Regions from separate parts of the Stenotrophomonas sp. NA06056 genome, predicted to be linked through region 2. Evidence: riboswitches for the same ligand, from Rfam matches in the RefSeq annotation. Region 2 holds a riboswitch; the other holds the start of a gene.
The links. A riboswitch is a leader RNA that binds a small molecule or an ion and turns the genes downstream of it on or off. The one in region 2 is predicted to bind thiamine pyrophosphate.
Positions count from the first base shown of each region.

Region 1: another riboswitch for thiamine pyrophosphate. It lies ahead of thiC (phosphomethylpyrimidine synthase ThiC); the one in region 2 lies ahead of HUT07_RS00835 (TonB-dependent siderophore receptor).

Region 1 covers NZ_CP054931.1:679,362-689,424, forward strand. Annotated here, with positions in the region: gene HUT07_RS03000 (threonine dehydratase) at 1-170, opposite strand, end outside; gene HUT07_RS03005 (ACT domain-containing protein) at 267-518, opposite strand; gene ilvG (acetolactate synthase 2 catalytic subunit) at 502-2,238, opposite strand; gene ilvC (ketol-acid reductoisomerase) at 2,276-3,250, opposite strand; gene ggt (gamma-glutamyltransferase) at 3,916-5,634, shown strand; gene HUT07_RS03025 (BCCT family transporter) at 6,163-7,740, opposite strand; TPP riboswitch at 7,988-8,089, shown strand; gene thiC (phosphomethylpyrimidine synthase ThiC) at 8,183-10,027, shown strand.
Region 2 covers NZ_CP054931.1:188,065-198,127, reverse strand. Annotated here, with positions in the region: gene HUT07_RS00850 (peptidoglycan-binding protein) at 1-1,058, shown strand, start outside; gene HUT07_RS00845 (glycine zipper 2TM domain-containing protein) at 1,302-1,703, shown strand; gene HUT07_RS00840 (phosphotransferase) at 1,833-2,960, shown strand; TPP riboswitch at 3,104-3,199, shown strand; gene HUT07_RS00835 (TonB-dependent siderophore receptor) at 3,270-5,447, shown strand; gene pnuC (nicotinamide riboside transporter PnuC) at 5,444-6,025, shown strand; gene HUT07_RS00825 (TonB C-terminal domain-containing protein) at 6,210-6,626, opposite strand; gene HUT07_RS00820 (Dyp-type peroxidase) at 6,793-7,767, opposite strand; gene HUT07_RS00815 (DUF6624 domain-containing protein) at 8,044-8,973, shown strand; gene HUT07_RS00810 (VOC family protein) at 8,992-9,360, opposite strand; gene HUT07_RS00805 (helix-turn-helix domain-containing protein) at 9,430-10,063, opposite strand, start outside.

The sequences.
Region 1 (10,063 bases), 490 kb from region 2:
TACGATCCGGTGCGCTGCAGGTTCTCCAGCTTCAGCCAGGTGCCGAAGCGCTCGGCATGGTGCAGTGGCGTGGGCGGCAGGAAGCGGCGCAGACGGGCCTGCGCCGCCAGTACATCGGCAACGGTTACGTCGCCGACATCGCTTTCCTTGCTGGCGTCAGCGGCCGGCATGGGCCACCAGCAGGGTGTTGCCGACCACCGCATGTGGGCACGGGCGGCAAAGAAGACGCCTCCGTACCGGCACCGTGGTGAATACGGTACGGGCGTTCATGCGGATACTCCTTCCAGTGCGGTCATCTGCACTGAAACGCAGTCGTAGATCTTTTCCATCTGCCGGCACAGGGTTTCCGGCGGACGCGAGCCGTCCACCACCAGCTGCAGGTGCCAACGACCATCGTCGGCGGCCATCGGCGCACCGGTGATCGCGCGCGGTGCGAAGCCGCGGCGTTCGGCCATGCCGATCACGCGCAGCAGCGCGCCCTCGGCCGGTTGCAGCACCAGGTCAAGCCGGTATTGCATTGGGGATCTCCTGGCGTGCATGTGCAGGGTTGCTTTCCAGCATGGTGCTGTTGGCGGTATTGGGCGGCACCAGTGGCCACACGTTCGCGCGTGCATCAATGGCTACGTGCAGCAGGGCCGGGCCGGGCTCGGCCAGCAGTGCGGCCAGTCCACCTTCAACGTCATCACGTGCATCGATGCGCGTGGCGGCGATGCCGAACACCTTGGCCAGGGCCACGAAGTCCGGGTTGTCGGACAGGTCGATCTCGCTGTAACGCTCGGCGAAGAACAGTTCCTGCCACTGCCGCACCATGCCCAGCGAACTGTTGTCCAACAGGATGATCTTCACCGGCAGGCGGCAGCGCGCGATGGTCGCCAGCTCCTGCACGTTCATCATGAAGCTGCCATCGCCGGACACCAGCACCACCGTGCGCTCAGGGCAGGCGAACTGCGCGCCCATCGCCGCCGGCAGGCCGAAGCCCATCGTGCCCAGCGCGCCACTGGTCAGGTGGTTGCGCGGGTGATTGAAGCGGCAGTGCTGTGCCACCCACATCTGGTGTTGGCCAACATCGCAGGCGATCACCGCATCGGCCGGGGCCAGCTCGCTCAGGCGCTTCAGCAACGCCGGGGCGTAGATGTGCTGGCCCGGTGCGTCGTAGCGCGCGGCGAAGCGTTCGCGATGCTGCGCGCAGCGCTTGCGCCATGCGTCCTGGTGGGCCTTGGGGGAGGGGAAGGCCGCACGCAGGGCGCGGATGGCGTGGCCGACATTGCCGGGCACGGCGACATCGGCGCTGCGCAGCTTGGAGATCTCGTACGCATCGGCATCGATGTGCACCACCCGGGCAAACGGCGCGAACTCGGTCAGCTTGCCGGTCGCCCGATCATCGAAACGCGCACCCAGCACCAGCAGCAGGTCGCTTTCCTGCACCGCCATGTTCGCCGCGCGGGTGCCGTGCATGCCCAGCATACCCAACGACTGCGGGTGCTGGGCAGGCAGCGCGCCCAGCCCACGCAGGGTCATCACGGTGGGGATGGCGCTGGCTTCGACGAATTCGCGCAGCTCCTGCACGGCATCGCCCAGGGCAATGCCACCACCGGCATAGACCACCGGCTTTTCCGCCGCAGCCAGTGCGGCGATGGCCTCGGCGATGGCGTCGTCAGCGGCGGCCGGCGGCGGTTCCACGCTGGCCGGCACATGCGCCGGCAGGTGGCTGGCATCGGCCAGCTGCACATCCTTGGGCAGGTCGATCAGCACCGGGCCAGGACGGCCCTCGCGGGCGATGCGGAAGGCATCGGTCACCACGCGCGGCAGATCATCGACGCTGCGCACCAGCCAGCTGTGCTTGACGATCGGCATCGTCAAGCCGAACACATCCAGTTCCTGGAAGGCATCGGTGCCCAGCAGCGGCGTGGCCACCTGGCCGGTGATGCAGACCATCGGCACCGAATCGAGCATTGCATCGGCGATGCCGGTGACCAGGTTCGAAGCGCCCGGCCCGGAGGTCGCCACGCAGACGCCGACCTGGCCACTGGCACGCGCAAAGCCGTTCGCGGCCAGTGCCGCGCCCTGCTCATGGCGCACCAGGATGTGCTTCAGCGACGAATCCACCAGTGCGTCGTAGAACGGCATGATGGTGCCGCCGGGGTAGCCGAACAGCGTGCGGACACCCTCGGCCTCCAGCGCCTGGGTCAGCCAGCGCGCGCCGTTGGGCGGCGCGCTGCGGTGTGTGGGAGTGTTCATGGGGGAACCTTGCAGAGCGGGTGGGGGTGCCGCGTTGTTACGCGGCTTGACCTTGCAACCAGACCATCTTGGCGCGCAGCTCCTTGCCTACCTTCTCGATCGGATGCTCCAGGTCGGCCTGCTTGAACTTGTTGTAGTTCGGCAGGCCCGCTTCGTACTCGGCCACCCAGTTCTTGGTGAAGGTGCCGTCCTGGATGTCCTTCAGTACTTCCTTCATGCGCTCCTTGGTGCCGGCGTCGATGACCCGCGGGCCGCTGACGTAGTCGCCGTACTGCGCGGTTTCGGAGATGAATTCCAACATGCGCGAGATGCCGCCTTCGTAGAACAGGTCGACGATCAGCTTCAGTTCGTGCAGCACTTCGTAATAGGCGATTTCCGGCTGGTAACCGGCTTCCACCAGGGTCTCGAAGCCCGCCTGCACCAGCGCCGAAGCGCCGCCGCACAGCACCGCCTGCTCACCGAACAGATCGGTCTCGGTTTCTTCCTTGAAGGTGGTCTGGATCAGGTTGGCGCGTGCGCCACCCAGGCCGGCTGCATAGGCGAGTGCATACTCGGCGGCCTTGCCGCTCTTGTCCTGGTAGACCGCCCAGATGCACGGCACACCGCGGCCGATTTCATATTCGCGACGGACCAGCGCACCCGGGCCCTTCGGCGCGACCAGAACGACGTCCAGGTCCTCGCGCGGCTTGATCATGTCGAAATGCACGTTCAAACCATGCGCGAACAGCAGCACCGCACCCTGTTTCATGTTCGGTGCCAGCACGTCGTCGTAGAGCTTCTTCTGCACCATGTCCGGGGTCAGCACCGCGACCAGGTCGGCATCCTTCACCGCCTCGGCCGGTGCCTTCACGGTGAAGCCATCGGCCTGCGCCTTGACCTCGGTGGGGCCGCCCGGGCGCAGGCCTACCACCACATCGAAGCCGGATTCACGCAGGTTCAGCGCGTGGGCGCGGCCCTGGCTGCCGAAGCCGATGACGGCGATTTTGGTCTGGGGCAGGTCGTTGGTGCTCATGGGGGAGGTTCCTTGCGGGTGGGAAGAAAAAAGACGGCCGGCAGTCGAAGCGACGTACCGGCCGGTCAGGGAAAGGTGGGGAAGGCAGAGCTGCACATCGCACAGGTACTGCCACCACGAGGGTTCGTGGTGCGGCGGGTCCGGGTTGTGCGATGAGCGTTGGTCATGGTGGTTGCGTCTGAAACCAGGTCCTGAAATGAAAAAACCCGCACCTTGGCGGGTGCGGGTTTTGAAGAGTTCCGGTGTGTTTGTTGCTTACACGCTGGCTCGTCCCGCACCTGTTGGTTGGGTAATAAGTACGAGCACAAGAATCGAACGCAGCGAGGCGGCGCCGGTGTCGGCGGCTTCAATGTGGGTTCGCGGTGGTGTGTTGTGATGCAACATGTGATCGAGAAAACCACAGCCGTTTCGGCGCTGTCAACCCTCGCAGCGATATTTCCGTCGGTTTCCGCTGCATGCAGTGCAATCGCTTGTGGCGCAAGGATGGTTGCCGCTGAAAGTGTTTCGGTGAACCCGAATTCACTCTTTTAAACGGGTTTTTTGCGCGGGAATGAGGGCGTCTCTGCCGCTTCGCTCGCCGGGCATGGCCCATGACCTATGCCCGATGGCCCCTGATCGCCGCAGCAGCGAAGATCGGCCCACCACCCTTCCATCGGAACCCGACCGTGTCCCGACGTCTTGCCCGTTCCCTGCTGGCTGCTGCCGTGCTGGCTGCCGTGCCCCTGCTGTCCCTGGCTGCCGACCGCATCACCGGCCATACCTTCGCCACCCGTTCGGAGGTGATCGCCCCGCATGCGATGGCCGCCACCTCGCAGCCGCTGGCCACCCAGATCGCGCTGGATGTGATGAAGCGCGGTGGCTCGGCCGTCGATGCCGCCATCGCGGCCAACGCAGCGCTGGGCCTGATGGAACCCACCGGCAACGGCGTCGGCGGCGACCTGTTCGCCATCGTGTGGGACCCGAAGACGCAGAAGCTCTACGGCTACAACGGCTCCGGCCGCTCGCCAAAGTCGCTCACCCTGGCCGAGTTCCAGCGTCGTGGCCTGAAGGAGATTCCGGCCACCGGCCCGCTGCCGGTATCGGTGCCGGGTGCGGTGGATGGCTGGTTCGCTCTGCACGACCGGTTCGGCCGCAAGCCGATGGCCGACAACCTGGCCCCGGCCATCCGCTACGCCCGGGAAGGGCACCCGGTGGCAGAAGTGATCTCCTACTACTGGGACCGCTCGGTGCCGAAGCTGTCGCAGTATCCGGGTTTCAAGGAGCAGTTCACCGTCGACGGCCATGCTCCGCGCAAGGGCGAGATGTGGAAGAACCCGAACCTGGCGGACACCCTGCAGAAGATCGCCGACGGCGGCCGTGATGCCTTCTACAAGGGCGATATCGCCCACACCATCGGTGATTACTTCAAGAAGAATGGCGGCTACCTGAGCTACCAGGACATGGCCGACCACCACGGCGAGTGGGTGGAACCGGTCAGCAGCAACTACCGAGGCTACGACGTGTGGGAACTGCCGCCGAACAGCCAGGGCATCGCCGCGCTGCAGATCCTCAACGTGCTGGAAGGCTACGACTTCTCGAAGATTCCATTCGGCTCACCCGAGCACGTGCACCTGTTCGTGGAGGCAAAGAAGCTCGCGTTCGCCGACCGTGCACGCTTCTACGCCGACATGGCCTTCCAGCCGGCACCGGTACAGAAGCTGATCTCGAAGGAGTACGCTGCGCAGCGCCGCGCGCTGATCTCGATGGACAAGGCGCTGAAGGAAGTGCAGCCGGGCACGCCGAAGCAGCTGGAGGAGGGCGACACGATCTACATGACCGTGGCCGACGCCGACGGCATGATGGTGTCGCTGATCCAGTCCAACTATCGCGGCATGGGCAGCGGCATGGCACCGCCGGGGCTGGGCTTCATCCTGCAGGATCGCGGCGAAATGTTCGTGCTGCAGAAGAACCACCCCAATGGCTACGCACCGGGCAAGCGTCCGTTCCAGACCATCATCCCTGCCTTCATTACCAAGGGTGGCAAGCCGTATGCCAGCTTCGGCGTGATGGGCGGTGCGATGCAGCCGCAGGGACACGCGCAGATCGTGATGAACCTGGTGGACTTCGGCATGAACCTGCAGGAGGCCGGCGACGCACCGCGCATCCAGCACGAGGGCTCGACCGAACCGACCGGGCAGGCGACGGCGATGACCGATGGCGGCGAGGTCAATCTGGAAACCGGCTTCCCGTACGAGACGGTGCGTTCGCTGATGCGCAAGGGGCACCGCGTGGTGTTCGCCGATGGTCCGTACGGCGGCTATCAGGCGATCCTGCGTGATCCGGAGACCGGCGTGTATTACGGCGCGTCGGAGAGTCGCAAGGATGGGCAGGCGGCGGGGTATTGAGGTTTCCCGGCCAACGGGCTGAGCCCCTCTGCGGTGGGTTCAGAAGCGGAATAGCTTGTTGGGCCGGGTGGGTAGGCTGTTCGGGGGACGCCGCAAGTACGTCCTTGTAGGCTTGTCAGCCGCATCCATGCGGCTGACACCCCCGCCCAGCCCACCCACCCGGCCTCTGACAGTTTTCTGCGGCCGCCACCGCAGGAAGAAAAAAGAAGATCAAAAGCAACAGCAACAGCCGCGTGCTGATGGTTGGGGTCGGATCCGACCCCTTCTTGTTTTCCGATACACCTCATCCACGCATGGCGTGGAGAACCAACCGTCACCGGAAATCTGTCGGGGATGGGGCGGTGTGGGTGGGCAGGACCGTTGGCGCCATGGATGGCGCCATCGAGCCCCCAAGGACGGGTTTACGGCGTGTCCTGCCCACCCACACCGCCCCATCCAACCAGCAGAAACCCAGAGCCGCTCTGGCTTTTGAAGTTGCAGTTGCCGTTGCTTGAGAAAAGCGGTGCAGCCGCAGGCTGCAAAACCCCCTCAATCCGAATCCTGTGCGCGTGCTGCCTCCGCCTGGGTCTCTTCCTGCGCCGCCATCTCGCGTGCGATCCACGCATCGATCATGCGCCGCTGGCGCTGTGTCTGCCGGCGCTCCCGCGTGTACTCCTGGTCCAGCACCCGGTACAGCGACACCATCACCAGCACCATCAACAAGGCGAACGGCAACGCGGCGATCGTGATCATTCCCTGCAGCGCATCCAGGCCCCCGGCCAGCAGCAGTGCCGCGGCGATCAACGCTACCGCGATGCCCCACGCCAGCTTGCGCTTCAGCGGCGGATCGCCGGCTTCGTCGGTGGACATGCTGGCCAGCACCAGCACCGCCGAATCAGCCGAGGTCACGAAGAAGATCATCAACAGCACCAGCGCCACCGCCGACAGCATCAGCGACGCTGGCAGGCTGTCGAACAGCGTGAACAGCACCGTCTCATAGCCATTGCCCAGTGCCTGCACCAGGTCGGCGTGGCCGAAGATCTGCGCCCACAAGGCCGTTCCACCGAAAACGGCGAACCAGAAGAAGCCCAGCAGGGTCGGCGCCAGCACCACGCCGATCACGAACTCGCGCACGCTGCGGCCGCGCGAGATGCGTGCGATGAACGAGCCCACGAACGGTGCCCAGGAAATCCACCAGGCCCAGTAGAAAATCGTCCAGTCGGCCACCCAGGTGCTGCCGGAGAACGGCGACATGCGCAGGCTCATGGTCACCAGTTGGTTGAGGTAGGAACCCAGCGTGGTGGTGAACGTATCGAAGATGAAGCCGGTCGGCCCCAGCACCAGTACGGTCGCGGCCAGCAGCGCTGCCAGCGCCAGGTTGAAGTTCGACAGCCACTTCACGCCGCGCTCCACACCGCTGGCGGTGGAGGCCATGTACAGCACGAAGGCGATGGCGATGATGGTCATCTGCACCGGCACCGTGGCTTCCAGCCCGAACACGCGCTCCACGCCCGCAGCGATCTGGATGGTGCCGAAGCCGAGGGTGGTCGCCACGCCGATCGCCGTGGCGACCACCGCCGCGATGTTGACGACACGGCCGATCCAACCGCGGTGGTGGCGGCCGATGATCGGTTGCAGCATGTCGCTGACCAGTCCGCGTCCATTGCGGTTGAACTGGAACCAGGCCATCGCCAGCCCGATCAGCGCATAGATCGCCCACGGATGCAGGCCCCAGTGGAAGAACGCATAACGCATCGATGCACGCGCAGCATCCATGCTCTGCGGCGCAATCCCCTCCGGTGGCTTGGTGAAGTGCGAGATCGGCTCGGCCGCCCCCCAGAACACCAGGCCGATGCCCATGCCGGCAGCGAACAGCATCGACATCCAGCTTGCACGCGAGAATTCGGGCTCGGCGTCTTCGCCACCGATGCGCAGGTTGCCAAAGCGGCCGAACGCCAGGTACATCAGGAATACCAGCGCCAGGAATACGACCAGCAGGTACAGCCAGCCGACGCTGCGGATGACATCGCCCAACGCCGCCTGCACGACGGTATTGAAGGGGCCAGGCGCGAGGCCGGCCAGCAGCACCAGGGCAAGCACCAGTGCGATGGAAATGCGAAACACCATGAAGGAGCTTCTCCGATCAAGGGATTGAGGGGAGCGAGCGAAAGCTTGCAGGGAGTGGGCCGGCGACAGCGTGCGCATACCGGACAGGAGCCGCGATGGCGGCAGGGAAAGCACCGCTTGCAACGGTGCGGCGCGCGTGCACGTTACTGAATGCGACGTCACGGTTCTGTTAACGCGGGTGCGCTGGATCCATGCCCTGCGTGGATGAACGGCCAGGAGGCCGAGTGGTTTCTGTGCTCTAATGCGCACCAAGAAGCGGGGGTACCGCGGCCTTGTGGCCACGGTTGAGATAGTCCCTTGGAACCTGATCCGGCTCATACCGGCGTAGGGAAGCTTTGCAATGCAACCGTAGCCCGACCCCGCCCAAGGAGTGCCTTGGTGCCGTCCGGGCGCGGGTGCAGTGCGCCGCCGCTTCGTCCCTGACCTTCCTGGACGATGCCCGATGAACGCACAGCTCTCTGCCCTGCAGCAACAGGCCCAGCAACTCTCCGAGTCCGTGACCCGGCCCATACCCGGCTCGCGCAAGATCCACGTGCCCGGCTCGCGCCCGGACCTGCTGGTACCAATGCGCGAAATCGCGCTGACCCGCACGCCGACCGTGTTCGGTGGCGAAGAGAACGCACCGGTCACCGTCTACGACACCTCCGGCCCGTACACCGATCCGGATGTGCGCATCGATCTGTCTGCCGGTCTGCCGGCGCTGCGGCGTGGCTGGGTGGAGGAGCGCAACGACACCGAGCAGCTCGACGGCCTGAGTTCTTCGTTCGGCCGCGCGCGCGAGCATGATGCGAAGCTGGACCCGGTGCGTTTTCCCGCACGCAGCCTGCCGCGTCGCGCGCAGGCCGGCGCCAACGTCACCCAGATGCACTATGCGCGGCGCGGCATCATCACCCCGGAAATGGAATTCGTCGCCATCCGTGAGAACCAGCGGCTGGAGGCGATCCGTGATGCCGGGTTGCTGCAGCAGCACCCCGGTGAATCCTTCGGCGCATCGATCCAGCACATCATCACGCCGGAGTTCGTGCGCGATGAAATCGCCCGCGGCCGTGCGGTGCTGCCCAACAACATCAATCACCCGGAAAGCGAGCCGATGATCATCGGCCGCAACTTTCTCACCAAGATCAACGCCAACATCGGCAACAGCGCAGTGTCCTCGGGCATTGCCGAGGAAGTGGAGAAGCTGGTGTGGGCGATCCGCTGGGGTGGTGACACGGTGATGGACCTGTCCACCGGCAAGCACATCCACGAAACGCGCGAATGGATCATCCGCAACTCGCCGGTGGCGATCGGTACGGTGCCGATCTACCAGGCGTTGGAGAAGGTCGATGGCCGCGCTGAAGCGCTGACCTGGGAAATCTTCCGCGACACGCTGATCGAACAGGCCGAGCAGGGCGTGGACTACTTCACCATCCATGCCGGCGTGCTGCTGCGTTACGTGCCACTCACCGCCAAGCGGGTCACCGGCATCGTCAGCCGCGGCGGTTCGATCATGGCCAAGTGGTGCCTGGCCCACCACAAGGAGAATTTCCTCTACACGCATTTCGAAGATATCTGCGAAATCATGAAGGCCTACGACGTGACCTTCTCGCTGGGTGATGGCCTGCGCCCGGGCTGCATCGCCGATGCCAACGACGCCGCACAGTTCGGTGAACTGGAAACGCTGGGCGAATTGACGAAGATCGCCTGGAAGCACGATGTGCAGACCATGATCGAGGGCCCCGGCCACGTGCCGATGCAGTTGATCAAGGAGAACATGGACAAGCAGTTGCGCGAGTGCGGCGAGGCGCCGTTCTACACGCTCGGCCCGCTGACCACCGACATCGCGCCCGGCTATGACCACATCACCAGCGCAATCGGCGCGGCAATGATCGGTTGGTTCGGTACTGCCATGCTCTGCTACGTCACGCCGAAAGAGCACCTGGGCCTGCCCAACCGGCAGGATGTGCGCGACGGCATCATGGCGTATCGCATTGCCGCCCATGCTGCGGATCTGGCCAAGGGGCATCCGGGTGCGCAGGTACGTGACAACGCACTGAGCAAGGCACGCTTCGAGTTCCGCTGGGACGACCAGTTCCACCTCGGCCTGGACCCGGAGAAGGCCAAGGAATTCCACGACGAGACCCTGCCCAAGGACGCACACAAGCTGGCGCACTTCTGTTCAATGTGCGGCCCGCATTTCTGCTCGATGAAAATCACCCAGGACGTGCGCGAGTACGCCGAGAAGGGCATGCAGGAGAAGTCCGAGCAGTTCCGTGCAGCCGGCGCCGAGGTGTACCAGCAGGGCTGATCGCCGATGCGTGGCGCCGGGTCATGCCCGGCGCCA
Region 2 (10,063 bases):
TGTTCGCCGATGCCGACAAGATCAAGCTGGGCTTCGCCGGTTCGGGCAGCATCGTCGAGCAGGCCTACAAGGACTCGGGCGTGCTGCTCAAGCGCGACGATATCCTCAAGCCGGGCGCGCTGAAGGAAGGCATGGTGATCGGCCTGGATACGGCCAGTACCCAGCACGAGTACTGGAAAGGCATCGACCACATCGTGATGGTGGTGCGTGACCCGAACACCGACACGCTGCTGATCAGCCAGTCCACCGGCAAGCTGGGCGTGCACACGATGCCGGTGGAGGACTACCTCAAGCAGGTGAAGGACCACCCGAACTGGAAGCTGTTCGCCTCCGATCCGCTGCACCAGGCGCGCGAGCTGCTGCAGGACCGCAACCAGGCGCACGAGCAGGTGCAGGCCAAGGGCGCAGCCGAGCCGAAGCCGGCAGCACAGGAGAAGCCGCCGACCAGCAACGAAGTGCATAAGCAGGGCGCGCACGGTGAAGGGGTGCGCAGGGTGCAGGAGCAGCTGGGTCACCTGGGTTACGCCGGTGCCGATGGCAAGCCGCTGGTTGAAGACGGGAAGTTCGGTCGCAACACCGAGGCGGCCGTGCGCCAGCTGCAGAAGGACAACGGTCTGGCAGTGGACGGCATCATCGGCCCGAAGACGCTGGATGCGATCAAGGACGCGCGCGAGCGCCCGCTGCTCAATGACGAGCGCCATCCGCAGAACCCGATGTACAACCAGGCGGTGAAGGGTATGGAAGGCCTGCCGGCAGGCACCTTCAAGGACCGCCATGCACTGGAAGCCGCCGCCGCTGCACTGACCAGGGAGGCGCAGGCCAGCGGCATGCAGCGCATCGACTCGGTGGTGCCCAGCACCAACGGCGAGCGCATGTTTGCCGTACAGGGCACCGCCGGTGACCCGGCCGCATGCCGCGCGGCGGTGGACACCCGCGCTGCCAGCGAGCAGAGCATGGCGCTCAGCAGCGGTGCGGTGCGCGGTGCACCGGATGTCCTGCAGCAACAGGACGCCCAGCAGGAGCAGGTGAAGCAGGCCCAGCGCGCCATGGGCCACTAAGCAACGCCGGGAAGACCAAGGGAAGGGCCGCGTACTGCGGCCCTTTTCCTTTCTGGCAGCTGAGCGGCCGCAGCGCTTTCAGCCTCGCTTCATGCCGCCTGACGCTAGATGAATGCGCAAGCCGCACGGGGATCGCGCGCAATGTTCCGGCAATGTCCGGGCATCAGCGTGGTCCCTACGGCAGCCGGGGCGCCCAATGCCCTCCCTGCCCACCGTGGCATGCACCTCACAGGAGAACCCAACATGCTCAGCACTTCCGCACTCAGCTTCCGTGGTCTGGCGATGGCCCTGGCACTTCTTGCCGGTGTGGCCGTGGTCAGTGATGCCAGCGCGATGTCGAGGAAGGACAAGCGCACCGTGGTCGGTGCCGTCGTCGGCGGCGTGGCGGGTCACCTGATCTCCAACGGCGACCCGGCCGCTACGGTCGGCGGCGCGGTTGCCGGCGGCGCCATCGGCAACCTGACCACGCCCGACCGCCATGATCGCCGGTACGACGGGCGCTATGACCGTCGCTACGACAACCGCCGTTATGACCGGGGCTACAACCGCGGCTATGGCTACGATCGCCGCGACGACCGTCGCTGGCAGCGCGAGCGCCACGACAACCGTTACTACCACGACCGCGGCCGCCATCGCGGCTGGTAAGCGCACCGGCCGCAGGCCGCAGTTGGCGTCCCTGACGGGCGGGTCGATGACCCGCCCGTTTGCGTCTGCGGCGCCCATGGCGTTGAATGCGCAGCCTTGGATGTTCCTTTACTTACCAGCGGCCGTGGCATGACTTCTTCCCCCCATCGCGTGCAGGGCCTCAACAACGACGAGGTCGCCGCCGACTGGCCAGCAATCGACGCGCAGGAGCTCACCTGGCTGGGTGGCCACTTTCCGCAGCTGGGCGCGGACAGCACGCTGCGCTGGCACAGCCCGCGTCCATTGTCGGCCGCGGCCATCGTCGACGGCACGCGCGGTCCGGTCTTCATCAAGCGCCACCACCACAGCGTGCGCAGCGCGGGAAGCCTGGAAGAAGAACATCGCTTCATTGCGCACCTGGCAACTGCCGGCATGCCGGTGGTGCAGGTGCTGGCCAGCAACGGGGGCCGCACCGCACTCGAACACGGCCCGTGGACCTACGAACTGCATGCGGTGGGCGCCGGCAAGGACCTGTATCGCGAGCTGCCGTCATGGTCACCGCTGACCGACATCGCCCAGGCCCGCGAGGCAGGGCGCATGCTGGCCACGCTGCACCGTGCGGCGGCCAGCTACCACGCCCCGCAACGCAGTACCCACCTGCTGGTGGCACGTGACGACCTGATCCGCGCCGATGACCCGATCGCCGCGCTGAAGGCCGACCTCGGCAACCGCCCCGGGTTGGCCCGCTACCTGGCACGCATTGCGTGGGAGGAACAGCTGCGCCGCGACGTACTGCCCTGGCACCAGGGCCTGGCCACGCGCCTGCAGTGCGAACCTCGGCTGTGGGCGCACAACGACTGGCACGTTTCCAATCTGCTGTGGAACGACGAGGGCACGATTGCCACGGTGCTCGATTTCGGCCTGGCCTCACCGACCAGCGCGCTGTTCGACCTGGCCACCGCGATCGAACGCAATGCGGTGGCCTGGCTGCAACTGGAGCGTGGCGACGACGCTGTGCACATCGATATCGCCCTGGCCCTGCTGGAAGGCTATCGGCAGGAACTGCCGCTGTCGCCCACGCGCGTGCACCTGCTGGCCGACCTGCTGCCGATGGTGCATTTCGACTTCGCACTGTCCGAAGTGGAGTACTTCGAGGGTGTCACCGGCTCCACCGCGAATGCAGACGTGGCCTGGCAGCCCTTCATGCTCGGGCATCCGGCGTGGTTCGCCACGGCCCCCGGCCAGGCCCTGCTGGCGGCCCTGCACGCCGCCGCGTGAGCCACGAGCTGGGTACTCGGTAGATCGACGCCATGCGTCGATGAGGCGCTCGGCCGTGGCCAGATGCCTTTCCGCTGGAAAGAGATCTGGTCCCGCCTGAAGGGTGGCGGCTCGCAAATCCGTACCATTTGTAGTGAAATGGTGACCTGAAGCGGGGGTGCCTGGATCTGCCAGGCTGAGAGAGTCCCTTGGAACCTGATCCGGTTTGCACCGGCGTAGGGAGCTTTGAGCCGCAGCCACACCCCCGTCATGGGCCGGTGCACCTGCGCGCCGTCGCTTCGTCTCCCTTGTTGTCTGAAGACGAATCGAATGAACCGCTGCCTGCGCCCCACCCTGCTCGCCCTTGCCCTCTGTGCTGCCCTGCCGCTGTACGCCAGCGAGGCCGGCACCGACACCGTTGATGCGCCCTCTTCGCCCACCGAACTGGCGGCAGTACGCGTGCAGGCCGGCAAGCCGGCCACCGACACCTCGCGCCTCAGCGCATTCGGCGGCGGCTCCTGGAAGGACACGCCCGCCTCGGTAAACGTGCTGGGGCGCGACTACCTCGACCGTCGCCAGGTGCGTTCGCTGTCCGAGCTGGCCAGCAACGATGCCTCGCTGGGCGATGCCTATGCACCGGTGGGCTACTACCAGAACATCGCCATCCGCGGCTTCGCGCTGGATGCGGCCACCGGCTACCGCTTCAACGGCATGTCCATCGCCGGCGAACAGCGCCTGGCGCTGGAGAACATCCAGGACGTGCAGATCCTCAAGGGCGAAGCCGGCCTGGCGGCGGGCGTGATGGCCCCCGGCGGCATCATCAACTACGTGGGCAAGCGCCCGGCAGAAGTGCGCACGGTCACCCTGGGCACCGATTCGGAGGGCTCGCGCTATGCCGCCGTGGATGTCGGTCACTGGCTGACCCCGCGCTTTGGCGTCCGTTTCAATGCCGCGTGGGATGCCAGTGATTCCTACGTCGAGCATGCCGACGGCCGCCGCAACTTCTATTCGCTGGCCACCGACTGGCTGATCGGCGAACACGGCAAGCTGGAAGTGGACGCCAACTACCAGACCAGCTCGCAGCGCTCGGTGTCCGGCTTCCAGCTGCTGGGCGCACGCGACCTTCCGCGCGGCGTCGACCGCGAGCGCCTGCTCGGCTACCAGCCGTGGCAGCGGCCGGTGGACATCGCCAGCACCAACATCACCGCCCTGCATACCTACGACTTCAACGATGCCTGGCAGTCGCGGCTGTCGATCGGCCACAGCCGCTCAGTGATCGATGACAACGTCGCCTTCGCCTACGGCTGCTACTACACCGCAGGGTGCGCAGACGGCAGCGTACCGGGCAACTATTTCGCCCCCAACGGCGACTACGACATCTACGACTACCGCAGCCCGGATGACACCCGCCGCAACCAGCAGGCGCGTGCCGAACTGCGCGGCAGCTTCGACACCGGCAGCATCAGCCACCAGCTGAGCATCGGCGCGGACTACTTCCGCCGCACCGTCGACAAGCGCCCCAGCGTCAACGAGTACGTCGGCAGTGCCAACATCCACGACGCGCAGGTGCCGGTGTTCGAGCCCTCCCCGAAGATGCCGGGTGCATCGGCACGGCGCCTGGACAGCCGCCAGACCGCATTCTTCGCACTGGACCGGATGAGCTTCGGCGATGACTGGCAGTGGCTGGCCGGCGGCCGCTTCGTGCGCCTGGACGAGCGCGCCTACGACAAGCGCGGCACGCCGCAGCGCCACAGCCGCCTGTCGCGCTTCCTGCCGCAGACCGCGCTGGTGTGGAAGGCCACCGATCAGCTCAACGCCTACGCCAGCTACGTGCGCGGCATCTCGCTGGGCCAGGAAGCACCGTTCTGGACGTCCAACGCCGATACCTTCCTGCCGTCGATGCAGTCGCGACAGCTGGAAGTGGGCGTGAAGTACATGCCGGTAGACGCCCTCACCCTGGGCGCCGCAGTGTTCCGCACCACTCAGCCCTACCAGTACGCAAAGCCGGACGGCAGTGATGCCGGCTACACCTTCGTCGAAGAAGGCCAGCAGACCCATACCGGGCTGGAGCTGACCGCCAACGGCCAACTGACTGACGCGCTGCAGATCGTCGCCAGCGCCAGCGTGCTGCAGGCGCGCGCCCGCGACACCGGCACCCCGGCCTATGAAGGCCATCAGCTGGTGAACGTGCCGAAGGTGCGCGCCAGCGTGCACCTGGCCTACGCGCTGCCGTTCGTTGAAGGCCTGGATGTGACCGGTGGCTGGCGCTATGCCGCCGCCAACGTCGCCCGCGCCGATGGTGCTGTACGTGCACCGGACTATTCGGTGTTCGACGCCGGCCTGCGCTTCCAGCACCGCCTGCACGAGCGTGCCGTGACCTGGAACCTGTCGGTGGACAACCTGTTCAACCGTTTCTACTGGCGCGACACCGGCAGCAGCGGCGGTGACTACTACCTGTTCCCGGGTGCGCCGCGACAGGCTCGCCTGTCGGTGACGTTCGCGCTGTGAGCGGCGTCGCGCTCGAGTGGACCGCCGCCTTCTTCAGCATCCTCGGGGTGTGGTTGATGGCAAAGCGTCGGCTGGCCGCGTGGCCGGTCGGCCTGCTGTCGGTCGCGCTGTACGGCGCGGTGTTCGCCGAGGCCAAGCTGTACTCGGATACGCTGCTGCAGGTCGCCTTCGGTGGATTCCTGGTCTACGGCTGGATCAACTGGCGCCAGCACGCGGCCGATGAAGGCAGCATCCGCATCGTGCCGTTGGCGCGCGGGACGCTGCTGCGCGACCTCGCCATCGGCCTGTGTGGCGGCGTCGCGCTTGGCGCCGGCATGCACACCTTCACCGATGCGGCACTGCCATGGCTGGATGCGATGCTGACCGCGCTGAGCCTGGTCGGACAGTGGTGGCAGGCACGCCGACACGCGGCCTGCTGGTGGGTGTGGATCGTGGTGGACGTGGTCTACGTGGGCGCGTACCTGTTCAAGTCGCTGCACGTGACGGCCGCGTTGTACGTGTTCTTCCTCGGCCTGGCCGTGTTCGGTCTGCGCGCGTGGAGCGCAGCCGCGCGCGAGCCGCAGGCGGCAATGCAGTAGAGCCACGCCATGCGTGGCTGTTGTGGGCAATCGGCACGCGATCCACGCATGGCGTGGATCTACGGGTAGTCGCCAACCTTGGTTGGCAGCTGCCAAACGCAACCACACCTGCGGAAACACAGCAGAGCCACGCCATGCGTGGCTGTTGCGGGTGATCGGCGCACCATCCACGCATGGCGTGGATCTACTGGGTCAGCACCAGCCCCAACCGCAGCGGCTGGCGCATGTCCTTTGGCGGTGCCGCCGGCAACGGCGTGGCCTGCAGCGTCGCGCGCAGATCGGCATCCACCTGGGCATGACCCAGGCTGTCGAATTCCAGTTTGGAGATCGCGCCATCGCGGGCGATCCACACGCTCACCACCAGCGGTGCCGGCGTATCGGGATGCTCCTGCAGCCAGGCCAGCACACGCTGCGCCTGCGGATCCTGTTCCTGCTGCAGGCGCTGCTGCAGTTCGCCGCTGACGGAGGCGGCATAGGCCATCCAATGCGCAGGCGCGTCCTGTGCGGACACGCTGGCGCTGCCCAGCGCCAGCAGGCCCAGCAACCATGCCAACGGGCGCCAGCCACGGCGCGTGCTGCGCCTGTTGCCTGCAGAAACCATCACCCACGTCTCCACTGCCGTCCAACGCATCATGGTCGGTGCTGTAGATGACAGGCAGATGGCGGTCCCTGCCGCAGTAGAGCCACGCCATGCGTGGCTGTTCTGGGCAACCGGTTGATCCATCCACGCATGGCGTGGATCTACCTGGCTGCCCCACCCGGCATGATCAGTCGCCCAGGTCGGCCAGCACTTTGCGCGAGGGGGCGAAGAAGGTGACGCCGGTAGTCGCGGTGGAGAAATCGAGGATGCGGTCGTGCAACGGCGCGGGATTGCCGATGAACATCCGCTCCAGCATCTGCTCGATCACCCACAGCCGACGCGTGTAGCCGATGAAGTAGGTGCCGTACTCGCCGCGCCCCGGGTTGGCGAAGGGCATGTTGTCGCGCAGGATCTCGTGCTCGCCGTCGGCATCCTCGATGGTGCACAGTGTCTTGTGCGACTTCTGCGCGTCGGCCGGCGCGTCGTCCAGCTCGATGTTGTCGTGCTTGGTGCGGCCGATGATCGCTTCCTGCGCCTCGGTCTTCTGCGCACGCCAGGCATCGAGGTTGTGCAGGTATTTCTGCACCACCACGTAGCTGCCACCGGCATGGTCGGGATCTTCGTCGCCGACGATGGTCGCCTCCGGTAGCGACAGGCCTTCGGGGTTGGCGGTACCGTCGACGAAATCGAGCAGGTCGCGGCCGTCGAAGTAACGGAAACCGGCCACGTCATCCACCGCTTCCACGGCATCACCGAAGGCCAGCAGCAGGTTCTTCTCGAACGCTACGATCAGGTCCATCGTGCGTGCACGGATGTGGTACAGCAGATCGCCCGGCGTGGACACCGCAGTGTGCACAGCACCCTTCACTTCCTGGAACTGCTTCAACTCGCGCGGCGGCGTGCTGCCCACCAGTGGCGCCCACACGCGGTGGCCGATGGCCACGTTGCAGGTGAAGGTACGCCCGATCTCGCGGATGGCAGTGTTCTTGATCAGATCATCGGTGCTGGCCAGCACCTCGCGCACTTTCGCCAGCGATGCCTCATCGTCCTTCACCGCCAGCACCAGGAACGCGGCCGAATGGGTCAGCGGCGCGGTGATCTGCTGCGGCTCGTTGTCGAGCGTGTGGTTGAGGGCGGTGATGGGGGCGGGCTGGGCGTTCACGGCAGTTCCTGCTGGCTTGAGGCGGGCACATCGCATGGGGCGATGTGCGGGCGATCATAGCGGAACGGCCTTGCCGGCGACGGAGCGGTTCTCAGTTCGCGGCGAGCGTGAGCCATCCGCTGGCAAGCGCGTGCGCCTGTTGTTCAGTGTCGGTGATCGAATGCTCCGGCTGCTCTGGCCGCCTGTCCATTTGAGGCCTCGCCACGACACTGCTAGCCTGCAGACATGCGGCCTGCAAGGGCTCGCCATCCACGCACTTCACGGAGGAAGCAGTCGATGGTCCACTCACCGATGCAATGGAAGCATGCGCCCGTTGCTGCAGCGCTGGCGTTGCTGCTGGCCATCCCGATGCAGATTCGAGCCGCCAACGAAGGCCCCTTCTTCAGCGCGCTCGAACGCTATGGCGCCGATGACTTCAGCGGATGTGCGCAGTTGCTGGATGATCTGTTGCAACGTGGAGGCCGTTTTCCCGAGGGTGGCGAACTGCTGCTGGTTGAATGCACGGCAGCGGCCGGCGAGCGGGTAAAAGCGATGAACTACGTAACCACCTTGCTCCCCAGCGGCAGGCTGTCGTTCGATGACCTGCTGCACAAGGACCGGCCGGGATTGAATGCACTGCGCGACGACCCGGCGTGGCCGGACATGCACAAGCAGGTGCTGGCCGCCGAGCAGCGGCGCCTCGCATTGCTGGACGCGCCCCTGCGCAGGGAACTGCTGGAGCGCGCCGAGCGCGATCAGGCGGCACAGCATGTGGCTGTCGACGCTGGCGGTGGCGAGGCATTCAAAGCGACAGCTCCAGTGATCAAGGCCAACGCCGATTGGCTGAAATCGGTGGTAGCCGACAAGGGTTGGCCGACGTATGCCCTGGCCGGACATGATGGCGCCAAAGCCGCGTGGCTGCTGGTCCAGCACGCCGATCACGATCCCGTGTTCCAGGCCGATATGTTGCCGTTGATCGAGAAGGCCGCCAAAGCCGGTGAAGCTGATCCCGCCGATCTGGCACTGCTGACTGATCGCGTGCTGCTGGCGCAGGGCAAACCGCAGCGCTATGGCAGCCAGTTCACACAGGCCGATGATGGCGCGATGGAACTTCGCCCCACCGAAGACATGGAAGGCTTGGATGCGCGCCGCGAGGCGATGGGGCTGCAGCCACTGGCGCAGTACAAGGCCACGCTCGCAGAGATGTACCGCAGGCCCGTCCGCTAGCTCCGGGGCAACCAAGGCTCAGCCTTGGTCGCTCCATACCGCCAGCACGTAACCGTCCAGATCGCGGAAGTGGAAGCGACGGCCACCGGGGAAGGCGAATACGGCCTGCACGATTTCGCCGCCGGCGGCGAGGATACGCTGCTGTGCAGCGGCCAGATCCGAACAGTAGAGAATCACCAGCGCGCCTCCCGTGGCGGTCACCGCCTCGTCAGCGACGAAGCCCCCTTTGAGGCGGCCATCATCGAACTCGGTATAGGCCGGGCCGTAATCGGTGAAGGACCAGCCGAAGACCTGCCCATAGAACTGCTTGCTGCGGGCAATGTCGGCGACGTTGAACTCGATGTTGTCGATGCGCCGTTCGGCATCGGTGGTGTCTGCGTGGCTCATGGTGCGGCTCCGTGGTTGGAGCGCCCAGCATCGGTCAGGCGTGGGCTACGGTCTTGAACGAAACGGCCATCAACGCCCCCACTCCTGGCGCAGCGCACTGGCGGTCAGGCCGGACAGCTCGCGTGCCTCGCGGCTGAGGTGCGCCTGGTCGGCATAGCCCGCCTCTGCGGCCAGCATCGCCAGACTGTGCGCGGGCTGCGCCTGGCTGCAGCGCAGGAACCGCTGCAGGCGCAGGATCCGCTCCAGCGACTTTGCGCCGTAACCGAACTGCGCCTGGCTGAAGCGACGCAGGGTGCGCGGACTCATCGCCAGATGTGCGGCGAGTGCGTCGATGCTGGCGTCGCCCTTGGAAGCGTGCGCGAACAGTGCATGCGCACGCCGCGTCTGTTCGTCCGTCACGGCCGCAGGCATGTTCTGTTGCAGGCAGTCGGCCAACCGCTGCAGGCGCCGCTCGGGCGCGGCATCACCGACCGAGGCCGCCGCCTGCGTCGCCCAGTGGGCATTGAATTCGATCAGCGGCACGGCCTGACCGACGATGTCGGACAAGTCGATGCCGAGCGCAGCCGATGCCTGCCCTGGGCGGAAGCGCGCGCCCAGCACCTGCGCACCGGGCGCCAGCTGAGGGTGTGCGGCAGTACGATCGGGCCCCACGACGAACAGCGCACCATCACGCCAGAGGATATCCACGCAGCCGTCAGGCAGC